2 regions of the Streptomyces sp. KR55 genome follow, and region 1 is predicted to be linked to the other one. Evidence: riboswitches for the same ligand, from Rfam matches in the RefSeq annotation. Region 1 holds a riboswitch; the other holds the start of a gene.
The links. Region 1 has a riboswitch for glycine ahead of gcvT (glycine cleavage system aminomethyltransferase GcvT). Riboswitches for the same ligand answer to the same signal wherever they lie in the genome.

Region 1 (5,582 bases):
AGCCCTTCGGGTCCAGCGCGTCACGCACGCCGTCGCCGAAGAGGTTGAAGGCAAGAACGGTGAGGAAGATCGCCACGCCGGGGACCACCATGTACATGGGGTCCGAGTCGTAGTAGTCGATCGCGTTCGAGAGCATCTGCCCCCACGAGGCCGTGGGCGGCTTGACGCCCACGCCCAGGAAGCTGAGTGCCGCCTCGGTGAGGATGTTGGTGGGGATCATCATCGTCGTGTAGACGATGATCGGTGCGACCAGGTTGGGCAGCAGCTCCTTGAAGAGGATGTACAGCCGCCCGGCGCCCAGCGATCGGGCCGCCTCGACGTACTCGCGCTCACGCAGCGAGAGCGTCTGGCCGCGCACCACGCGTCCGATGTAGGGCCAGCCGAAGAAGCCGATGACCAGGATCATCACGAACAGGCGCACGCCCGTGCCGGTCAGTCCCAGCATCTCGTTCGGCATGACGGAGACCAGCGCGATGATGAACAGCAGCTGCGGGAAGGCCAGCAGTCCGTCCATCACCCGGCTGATGACGGAGTCGACCCAGCCGCCGAAGAAGCCGGCGAGGATGCCCAGCACGGTGCCGAGGACGACGGCGACAACGGCGGACAGGAAGCCGACGAGCAGCGAGATCTGGGCGCCGTAGACGATCCGGGCGAAGATGTCGCGGCCGCTGACCGGTTCGACGCCGAGCAGGTGCTCGCCGCTGATGCCGCCGAAAGAGCCGATGGGGGTGCCGAAGAGCGGGTCGATCAGGTCCTCGTGGTGGGCCTCGGGGTCCTGCCCAACCAGTCCGGTGATGACCGGTGCCAGCACGGCGACCAGGATGAGGAGAAGCACCACGATGCCGCCCGTGAGGGCCAGTTTGTCGCGTTTGAGGCGCTCCCAGGCGATCCGCCCCAAGGACCGGCCCTGTACGGCCTTCGCGTCGCCGCTGACCAGCGCCGCTTCCTCGGCCGCACTCGGGGCCGCTTCCGCGGTCGGCTCGTGCAATGGTGCCGTCATCTGGCAGGGACCCCTCTCAACCGGCGGTAACCGGCCCGCACTTGCCGCTGTAGCGGCGTGATCAGTCCGTCGTACACAGGGGCGCCCTCCGGACGAAGACGCGGAAGAACACCCCTGGAGCGGGAGTCTTCAACGCTTTGGCGATCTGTTGCCAGACTTGACGGTGAATGGATGCGTAACCGTGATGCTGTCCTGGGGTTTCCGTTATCCGGACAGTGGTTAACGGGGGTCGGACGGGGATCAAGTGGAGCGATTGGGACAAGGGGCTCCTTTCTGCCCTTGTCTACGCGCGAAGAAGAAGCCCTGGTACGGACCGCAGGAGCAGCAGGGGCTGGTTCCGGTCAGTACCGTCCCTGGGCCGGCGGAAAGCCGTACCCGGCCGCCGGCGCCTGGGCCGGGGCGGCGGCGTGTGCCTCACGGTCGTAGAAGGGGCGGGCGTTGGCGCGCAGCCACATCGCCACCGGGTCGTACTCGTCGGACATCGCGACGGTCGACACCGGCAGCCCGTCCGGGACCGCGCCGATGGACTGCTGCATCATCGTGCGCACCGAGTCGACAGCGGGCGGCGAGGTGTCGTATACATCCAGCCCGATGGCGAGATACGGCGCCCCGAGCGCGGGCTGCACCCAGGCGCGGCGCAACGAGCGGACGGCTGGGGTGCGGTGGGCGTTCTGCGACAAAAGGGCATAGAACTGCGGGATCTGGATGCCGGGTTCGGACAGCCGCAGCGGACCCGCCGGCTGTCGGTCCAGTCCGGTGGCGATCCGGCGCAGGTCGAGCCAGGGGATGCCGACGCCGCCGCCGGGGGCGTGCGGGTTCAGCCAGAGGCCGTAGTGGTCGGGGTAGAGGGTGCGGGCGACGTCGACTCCGTCGACGACCTCGTAGGAACGGTTCCAGCCGCTGGCCGACAGCTCCTGGGCGGAGGTGACGCACGGGGCGTAGCCGTAACCCTCGACCTCCATGTTTCCGTACTGGGCGTCCGGGGAGCCGGCCTGGCCGTGCCAGAGCAGCATCCAGATCTGGCCGGAGGACGGGGTCGCGAGGGCGCGCAGCAGTGCCTCGTAGGCGTCGTAACGCCCCGGCGTCACCTGGCGCAGCATGTGCTCGACCTGGCCGGCCGCGATGCCGCTGGCGCTCACTTGTACCGCCCCTTCACTGAGTTCGCCCAGAGTATGAAACCAGCTTATGCGCCCAAGAGCTTGGGGCTGGTTGCCGTTCGGCGGGTGCGGCTTTCGTTGTGGCTTGTCGCGCCCACACTGCAGAGCCGCATATCGGACACAGACCAGCGCCCCTGAGGGCGCTGGTCTGACGGGCGTTCAGAAGTCCCGTTGGTAGAAGGGGCGTACCCGCTCGCGCAGCCAGGTGACCACCGGGTCCTGCGCCACGTCCATGAGGACCAGGTTGACCGGCCACTTCACGGGGACCTTGCCCAGTGCCCGGCCCAGGGCGTCCAAGGGGGCTGCCCGTAGATCGCCCTCCCACTGGGAGAGTTCGACTCCTACGAACATCACCGGGTCCGCCGTTTCGATCGCCGCCAGGCAGCGACGGGCCGTCAGGACCACGCCGATGCCCTCGAACTCCGCAGACGCCGCCGCGAGGAAGTCGACCGGGTCGTCCTGCCAGTCGGGTTCGAAGAGGCGGACGCGGCCGCCGCTCGTGAGCCCGTCGAGCGGGGTGCGCCCGGCCCGGCACAGTTCGGCCACGGCGGGCGGCGGCAGCGGGATGCCGACCACGCCGCCCGGGTTGACGACGATGCCCGCCTGCGGGGGCAGGCCGCGGGCGAACTCCACGGCCGGGGCCACGGTGTACGACATGTGGGAGCCGACGACCTGCCGGAACTGTTCCTCGGAGCTGAAGACCGGCACGTAGGCCTGGCCCTCGATGTCCAGCGTGGGCAGGTCGAGCGGGCCGCTGTGCGGGCCGCCGCCGTTCGGCAGCGGCACCCACACGAAGCTGCGGCCCAGCACCTCGACGATCCGGCCGCCGGCCGAGGGCACACCGAGGGAGGCCGACAGCACCTCCTCCAGCTCGTTGCCGGGCCATCCGCCGTGCGGATGGGGGTGTGCCTGCGCCGGGAAACCCCCGGAAAGGTCCGGGGGGAAGTCCGCCGGGAAGTCGTCCATCTGCCTACCGCCTGCTCCGTACCTCTACTGCGGCTGAAAGGCTAACGCCCCTCACGGGGCGGGTCTCCTCAGCCCACGAAGCCGATGCGGCGCAGTGCGTCCGCCGCCTCCCGGTCGAGGAGGACCGCGCCGCCGCAGCCGTGCGGCAGGTCACCGCGTTCCGTGCGGCGCACCAGGCGGCCGGCGGCCCGGCGGTGGCGCAGGAACGCGTACCGCGAGACCCCGCGGCCGCGCTCGCGCTGGCCGGCCAGGGCCTGCTCGGGGGTGACGTCGAGCAGCAGCATGTGCAGGGTGCCGCCGCGGCGGCGGGCCTCGCGGGCCAGCCAGGCGCGCACCCAGGCCTGTGTACCGCAGTCGTGCACGACGACTGGCTCGCCGGTGCGCAGGGTGCGGCGCAGTCCGGCGTAGTGGGCGAGGCGGACGAGGGGCCGGTAGACCGCGTACGGCAGCCAGGCGGGCATGCGGCCGTCCCAGCGGTCGCGGGTGTCCTGGGAGTCGATGCGCAGTCCGCGCACCGCCCTGCGCATCAGGGTCGACTTGCCGCTGCCGGGCAGGCCCGTGACCACGACGAGGTCGCGGGGACCGAAGAGCAGCGCGTGCGGGCTGCGGCCCTCCCGCTCGCGCAGGTCGCGGACGACGGGTGACGGCAGCGGAGCGCACGCCTCCCTGGCCGGGGCGGTCGGCTGCTTGGGCAGCGCGAGGCCCGAGGTGGTGGCGTACGCCGTGGTCCTGTTCACCGTGATCGTCCTCCCCTGGGGCGGTTCACGAGTTCCCATCCCCGTCGAGTGTAAAGAGAAGGTAATGCTCGGTGTCTCCTGTTTCCGTCCCCTTCCTGCAACAGCGCTGCTACAGCATGCCCCGCCTCGCTGTGCGGAATCTGTGCGGCCGCTGTTCGCGGGCCCGGTAAAGGCCCGGCAAGGTGACCCTGCCGCACCCGGCCGATGCATGCAATGATGGCCGCGCCAACTGCATACCGGCCGCTTGAATCCGCGCGGGAGAGTCCCCGGCAGCACTGCCGTCGGGGCGCCGAAGGAGCAAGTCCCTCCCTTGAATCTCTCAGGCCCCGTTACCGCGCGGGCGAGGCACATCTGAAAAGCGGGCCCTGCGTGCAGTGGCCCCACCCAAGGTGCAAGCCAGGACCAGCAAGTGGTCATGGCGAACCTCTCAGGTTCCGATGACAGATGGGGAGGAACGACCTTCCCGTCATGCCCTTGGAGACCGACCGATGAGCAGTACCGCACTCCGCCGCACCGCGCTCGATGCCCTGCATCGCTCGCTCGGCGCGACGATGACCGACTTCGCCGGCTGGGACATGCCCCTGCGCTACGGCTCCGAGCGCGACGAACACCTCGCCGTGCGTAACCGGGCCGGGCTCTTCGACCTCTCCCACATGGGCGAGATCACCGTGACCGGACCGCAGGCCGCCGCCCTGTTGGACTACGCGCTGGTCGGGAACATCGGCGGCGTCAAGGTCGGCCGCGCCCGCTACACCATGATCTGCCGGGCGGACGGCGGCATTCTGGACGATCTGATCGTCTACCGGCTCGCCGAGACCGAGTACATGATCGTGGCGAACGCCTCGAACGCCCAGGTGGTGCTCGACGCGCTGACCGAGCGGGCCGGCGGGTTCGACGCCGGCGTCCGCGACGACCGGGACGCGTACGCGCTGATCGCCGTCCAGGGTCCGGAGTCCCCCGGCATCCTGAAGTCGCTCACCGACGCCGACCTCGACGGCCTGAAGTACTACGCCGGCCTGCCCGGCACCGTCGCCGGCGTCCCCGCGCTGATCGCGCGCACCGGCTACACCGGCGAGGACGGCTTCGAGCTGTTCGTGCAGCCGGAGCACGCCGTCGCGCTGTGGCAGGCGCTGACCGAGGCCGGCCAGGGCGTCGGCCTGGTCCCGTGCGGGCTGTCCTGCCGGGACACGCTGCGCCTGGAGGCGGGCATGCCGCTGTACGGGCACGAGCTGTCGACCTCGCTGACGCCCTTCGACGCCGGGCTCGGCCGGGTCGTGAAGTTCGACAAGGAGGGCGACTTCGTGGGGCGCGAGGCCCTCGCCGAGGCCGCCGAGCGTGCCGCTTCCGAGCCGCCGCGCCTCCTGGTCGGCCTGGTCGCCGAGGGCCGCCGGGTGCCGCGCGCCGGGTACGCCGTGGTCGCCGGCGGAGCCGTGATCGGTGAGATCACCTCCGGTGCCCCCTCCCCCACACTGGGCAGGCCGATCGCGATGGCGTACGTCGACGCCGCGCACTCGGCACCAGGTACGCCCGGGGTCGGCGTGGACATCCGGGGCAGCCACGAGCCGTACGAGGTCGTGGCGCTGCCCTTCTACAAGCGCCAGAAATAGAAGCGCCAGAAGCAAGAAGCGCCAGAAGGAGCCACCGAGCCCCACGTCAGCGTGACGCTCGGCACATATTCCCTGCTCACCCGCAATTCCAGCAGTCCCCCATTCACCAGCACTC
Region 2 (5,582 bases), on a different contig from region 1:
AGGATGAGCTCGTACGACTTCTGGGAAAGGCGCACGGGCACGCGCTGTACGCCATGGCGCTGGCCCGCGACGACCGGCCGGTGGTCGCCGAGCGGGAGACGAAGTCGGTGTCGGTCGAGGACACCTATGACATGGACATCCATGACCGGGTCCGGGTGGGGCTGGAGGTGCAGCGACTCGCGGACCGGTGTGTGCGGCGGCTGCGCGGCGCAGGTCTGTCGGGGCGGACGATCGTGCTGAAGGTGCGGCGGTACGACTTCTCCACGCTGACCCGGTCCGAGACGCTGCGCGGGCCCACGGACGATCCGGCGGTGGTGCGCGAGGCCGCGGCCCGGCTGCTGGACTCCGTGGACACCACGGGCGGCGTACGGCTGCTCGGAGTGGGGGTCAGCGGGCTCGCCGACTACACGCAGGAGGATCTGTTCGCGCAGGCCGCGGGGGAGCGGGCGGAGGGGCCGGCGGAGGACGTGGTGGACGAGCCCGTGCAGGGTGCGGCCGTGCCGGTCGAGCGGCGATGGCCCGCGGGGCACGACGTACGGCACGCCGAGTACGGGCACGGGTGGGTGCAGGGGAGCGGGCTGGGGAGGGTGACCGTGCGGTTCGAGACGCCCGCCTCGGAGACCGGGCGGGTGCGGACGTTCCGGATCGACGATCCCGCGCTGGAGCCGGCGGATCCGCTGCCATTGGTGGCGCGAAGACCCGGGGAGCGGGTGGCTTCGGGTACGGAGGGGGGATCGTCGGTCGGGGGTGAGCCCTGCGGTCAGGAATCGTCCGTGCCTGCCAGTTTGCCGAAGTCGTGGTCCGGGAGCCGGGGCGGAGGTGCCACGTCGAGGCCGTAGTGGTGGTAGAGCTGGAGTTCCTGCTCCGGGGAGAGATGACGGCCCACGCCGAAGTCGGGGGCGTCCTTGATCAGGGCGCGGTCGAAGGGGACGTGCAGGCTGCCCTCGATCAGCTCGCTGGGCTCGAGCGGCACGAAGGCGTCCCTGCTGAACAGGCCGGTGCGTATCGCGGCCCACTCCGGGACGCCGGTTGCGTCGTCGAGGTAGATCTCGTCGATCGTGCCGATCTTGTTGCCGTTGCGGTCGAAGGCCTTGCGGCCGATCAGGTTGCGCGGATCGATGTCGGTCTGCACGGGCCCTCCACTTGCTCGCAACTCATCCGTAAGCACTACGAAAGAGCACATTGGGGCACGCGGCCACTCGAACGCCGGGCGTTGACCTCGCTGGTAGTCTGGCAAACGGCTGCTGACCCCGTGCGGGAGAGTCCTCCGGACACCATCGGAGGCGCCGAAGGAGCAAATCCTCCCCGGAATCTCTCAGGCCCACGTACCGCACGGACGAGGTCACTCTGGAAAGCAGAGCGGGTGTCGACGGCTTCCGCTCTCACCGACGGTGCAAGCCGGGCGTCCTCGGACGGTCCGGTGAAGCTCTCAGGTTGAGATGACAGAGGGGGAGGCCGCCGGGGTACCCGCGCCGTGGTGCCCCTCGAAGGTCGCGTCAGACCAGGAGGCCTCCGCAATGACCGCCCATCGCATTCCGCTCTCCGAGCTCGAACAGGGCACGCCCTTCGAGCAGCGCCACATCGGGCCCGACCAGGAGGCGCGGGCCAAGATGCTCGCGCAGGTCGGCTACGGCTCGCTCGACGAGCTCACCGCCGCCGCGGTACCGGATGTGATCAAGAACGCCGACGCCCTGGACCTGCCGGGTGCGCGGACCGAGGCCGAGGTGCTGGCCGAGCTGCGCTCGCTCGCCGACCGCAACCAGGTCCTCCACTCCATGATCGGGCTCGGCTACTACGGGACGTTCACCCCACCTGTCATCCTGCGCAACGTGATGGAGAACCCGGCCTGGTACACCGCCTACACGCCGTACCAGCCGGAGATCTCGCAGGGGCGGCTCGAAGCGCTGCTGAACTTCCAGACCGTGGTCGCCGACCTCACGGGGCTGCCGACCTCGGGCGCCTCGCTGCTCGACGAGGGCACGGCGGCGGCGGAGGCCATGGCCCTGTCCCGGCGCATGGGCAAGAACAAGAAGGGCCTCTTCCTGGTCGACGCGGACGCGTTCCCGCAGACCATCGCGGTGATCGAGACCCGCGCCGAGCCGACCGGCGTCGAGGTCGTCGTCGCCGACCTCAGTGACGGCATCCCGGCCGAGATCGCCGAGCGTGAGATCAACGGCGTGCTCATCCAGTACCCGGGCGCTTCCGGGGCCGTACGCGACATCAAGCCGGTCATCGACCAGGCGCACGAGCTGGGCGCACTGGTCACCGTCGCAGCCGACCTGCTGGCGCTGACGCTGCTGAAGTCGCCGGGCGAGCTCGGCGCGGACATCGCCGTCGGTACGACCCAGCGGTTCGGCGTGCCGATGGGCTTCGGCGGGCCGCACGCCGGATACATGGCCGTGCAGGAGAAGTTCGCCCGCAGCCTGCCCGGCCGCCTCGTGGGCGTCTCGGTCGACGCCGACGGGAACAAGGCCTACCGGCTCGCACTGCAGACGCGTGAGCAGCACATCCGCCGGGAGAAGGCGACCAGCAACATCTGTACCGCCCAGGTGCTGCTCGCCGTCATGGCCGGGATGTACGCCGTCCACCACGGGCCCGAGGGCCTGAAGGGCATCGCGAGGCGCACCCACCGATACGCCGCCATCCTCGCCGCGGGGCTGCGCGACGGCGGCGTCGAGACCGTCCACGGCGCCTACTTCGACACGCTCACCGCAAGGGTGCCGGGCCGGGCGGCCGATGTCGTCGCGGCCGCGCGAGACCGCGGCGTGAACCTGCACCTCGTGGACGCCGACCACGTCTCGATCGCCTGCGACGAGACCACGAAGCGGGCCCAACTGAGCGCCGTGTGGGCCGCGTTCGGGGTCGACGGCGACGTCGACGCCCTGGACGCCGGCACCGAGAACGCGCTGCCGGCCGCGCTGCTGCGCACCGACGACTACCTGACCCACCCCGTCTTCCACCAGCACCGCTCCGAGACCGCGATGCTGCGCTACCTGCGCCGGCTCGCCGACCGCGACTACGCGCTGGACCGCGGCATGATCCCGCTGGGCTCCTGCACCATGAAGCTCAACGCGACCACCGAGATGGAGCCGGTCACCTGGCCCGAGTTCGGGCAGCTGCACCCCTTCGCACCCGCCGAGCAGGCGCAGGGCTACCTCACCCTCATCCGTGAGCTGGAGGAACGTCTCGCCGAGGTCACCGGCTACGACAAGGTGTCGCTGCAGCCCAATGCCGGCTCGCAGGGCGAGCTGGCCGGTCTGCTCGCGGTGCGCGGGTACCACCGGGCTAACGGCGACGAGCAGCGGACCGTGTGCCTCATCCCGTCCTCCGCGCACGGAACGAACGCCGCCAGCGCCGTGATGGCCGGGATGAAGGTCGTCGTCGTGAAGACCGCCGAGGACGGTGAGATCGACGTCGAGGATCTGCGGGCCAAGATCGAGCAGTACCGCGACGAACTGGCGGTGCTGATGATCACGTACCCCTCCACGCACGGGGTCTTCGAGGAGCACGTCTCCGAGATCTGCGCGCAGGTGCACGAGGCCGGCGGGCAGGTGTACGTCGACGGCGCCAACCTCAACGCCCTGGTCGGGCTGGCCAAGCCGGGGCACTTCGGCGGTGACGTCTCGCACCTCAACCTGCACAAGACGTTCTGCATCCCGCACGGCGGAGGCGGTCCGGGCGTCGGCCCGGTGGCCGTACGGTCGCACCTGGCGCCGTATCTGCCGAACCACCCGCTCCAGCCGGAGGCCGGTCCGGAGACCGGTGTGGGCCCGATCTCGGCCGCGCCGTGGGGGTCCGCGGGCATTCTGCCGATCTCGTGGGCGTACGTCCGGCTCATGGGCGGTGAGGGGCTCAAGCGGGCCACGCAGGTGGCGGTCCTGAGCGCCAACTACATCGCCAAGCGGCTCGAACCGCACTACCCGGTGCTCTACACCGGCCCCGGCGGGCTGGTCGCGCACGAGTGCATCATCGATCTGCGACCGCTGACCAAGGCGACCGGCGTGAGCGTCGACGACATCGCCAAGCGGCTGATCGACTACGGTTTCCACGCGCCGACGATGTCCTTCCCGGTGGCCGGGACGCTGATGATCGAGCCGACCGAGTCCGAGGACCTGACTGAACTCGACCGGTTCTGCGAGGCGATGATCGCGATCCGGGCGGAGATCGAGAAGGTCGGCTCGGGTGAGTGGCCGGCCGACGACAACCCGCTGCGGAACGCCCCGCACACGGCCGCCGCGCTCGGCGGTGAGTGGGAGCACGCCTACAGCCGTACGGAGGCCGTCTTCCCGGACGGTGTCTCGGCTGCGGACAAGTACTGGCCGCCGGTGCGCCGTATCGACCAGGCCTTCGGCGACCGGAACCTGGTCTGCTCCTGCCCGCCGCTGGACGCGTACGAGGACTGACCGAGTACGCAGGTGCGGGCCCCGCCGTTCGATGCCAGGGCCTGTCCGGCGGATCAGGTCGCAGGAAATCGGCGGCGCCCTTAAGCGCAGGGGAGCGGGCCGATGGGGGTGCCCCCGCGCGAGCGAAGTCGAGCGTGGGGGAGTCGACAACCGACGACAACGCCGCAGATGGGCGTGCCAGACCCCGCGTCTGCGACAGGATCCGCCGGACAGGCCCTTGGGGCCCGCACCTCGTTTCAGGCCGGGTAGGCGTGCGTCTGGGCGGCCTTGACCGTGGCCCAGACCGGGGCGCCGGGGTGCAGGTCGAGCTCGGCGGCCGCGACCGTGGTGAGGTCGGCGGTGAGGGGGAGCTCGCCGGTGAGGGCGGCGCGGATCTGGTCGCCGTGGGTCTCCAGGCCGGTGACCTCGCAGCGCCAGAGGTTGCGGGCGCTGGCACCGGTGGGGCGGTCCCGGAAGAGGGTGACGGCGCCGGGCGGGAAGGCCACGAAGACCGGGCCCGTGAGGTCCTCGGTGGTGGTGATGGCGGGGCCGGCATCCAGGTGGACGGTGTGGCCCGTGGCTCTGCCCTTGTAGAGGTTCAGGCCGACGAGTTGGGCCACGTAGTCCGTGCGGGGGCGGCGGGCGATGTCGGCGGGCGTGCCCTCCTGGACGATCCGGCCGTGCTCGACGACCACGAGCCGGTCGGCCAGGACCATGGCGTCCAGCGGATCGTGCGTGACCAGTACCGCCACGGCCTCGAAGTCGGCGAGATGGCGCCGTAGTTGGGCACGCACCTCCAAGCGGGTGCGTGCGTCCAGGGCGGCGAGGGGCTCGTCGAGGAGCAGCAGCCGGGGGTGCGTGGCCAGGGCGCGGGCGAGGGCGACGCGCTGGGCCTGGCCGCCGGAGAGGCGGCGGGGTTTGGCGCCGGCGTGGTCGGCGAGGCCCATGCGGTCCAGCCACGCGGCGGCCTGCGCGCGGGCCTCCGCCTTGGTCGCGCCGTGGCAGCGAGGTCCGAAGGCCACATTGTCCAGGGCCGTCAGATGAGGGAAGAGCAGATAGTCCTGGAAAACGACGCCGACCGGCCGGGATTCGGGCGGCGTACGGTCCAACTCGGTGCCGTCCAGCCGGAGATGGCCGGCCGTGAGCGGGGCGAGGCCGGCCAGGGCGCGCAGGGCGGTCGTCTTTCCGGCGCCGTTGGGG

Region 2: linked by a shared signal. The riboswitch ahead of gcvP (aminomethyl-transferring glycine dehydrogenase) and the one ahead of gcvT (glycine cleavage system aminomethyltransferase GcvT) in region 1 are both predicted to bind glycine.

Annotation. Positions count from the first base shown of each region.
Region 1 covers NZ_JBQQCE010000149.1:1,946-7,527, forward strand. Annotated here, with positions in the region: gene ACTWQJ_RS22275 (ABC transporter permease) at 1-1,000, opposite strand, end outside; gene ACTWQJ_RS22280 (enhanced serine sensitivity protein SseB C-terminal domain-containing protein) at 1,342-2,139, opposite strand; gene ACTWQJ_RS22285 (enhanced serine sensitivity protein SseB) at 2,317-3,123, opposite strand; gene ACTWQJ_RS22290 (AAA family ATPase) at 3,192-3,860, opposite strand; glycine riboswitch at 4,106-4,205, shown strand; glycine riboswitch at 4,206-4,314, shown strand; gene gcvT (glycine cleavage system aminomethyltransferase GcvT) at 4,349-5,467, shown strand.
Region 2 covers NZ_JBQQCE010000186.1:36-5,617, forward strand. Annotated here, with positions in the region: partial or broken gene ACTWQJ_RS25755 (DinB/UmuC family translesion DNA polymerase) at 1-839, shown strand, start outside; gene ACTWQJ_RS25760 (PRC-barrel domain-containing protein) at 761-1,132, opposite strand; glycine riboswitch at 1,246-1,341, shown strand; gene gcvP (aminomethyl-transferring glycine dehydrogenase) at 1,518-4,403, shown strand; gene ACTWQJ_RS25770 (ABC transporter ATP-binding protein) at 4,640-5,582, opposite strand, start outside.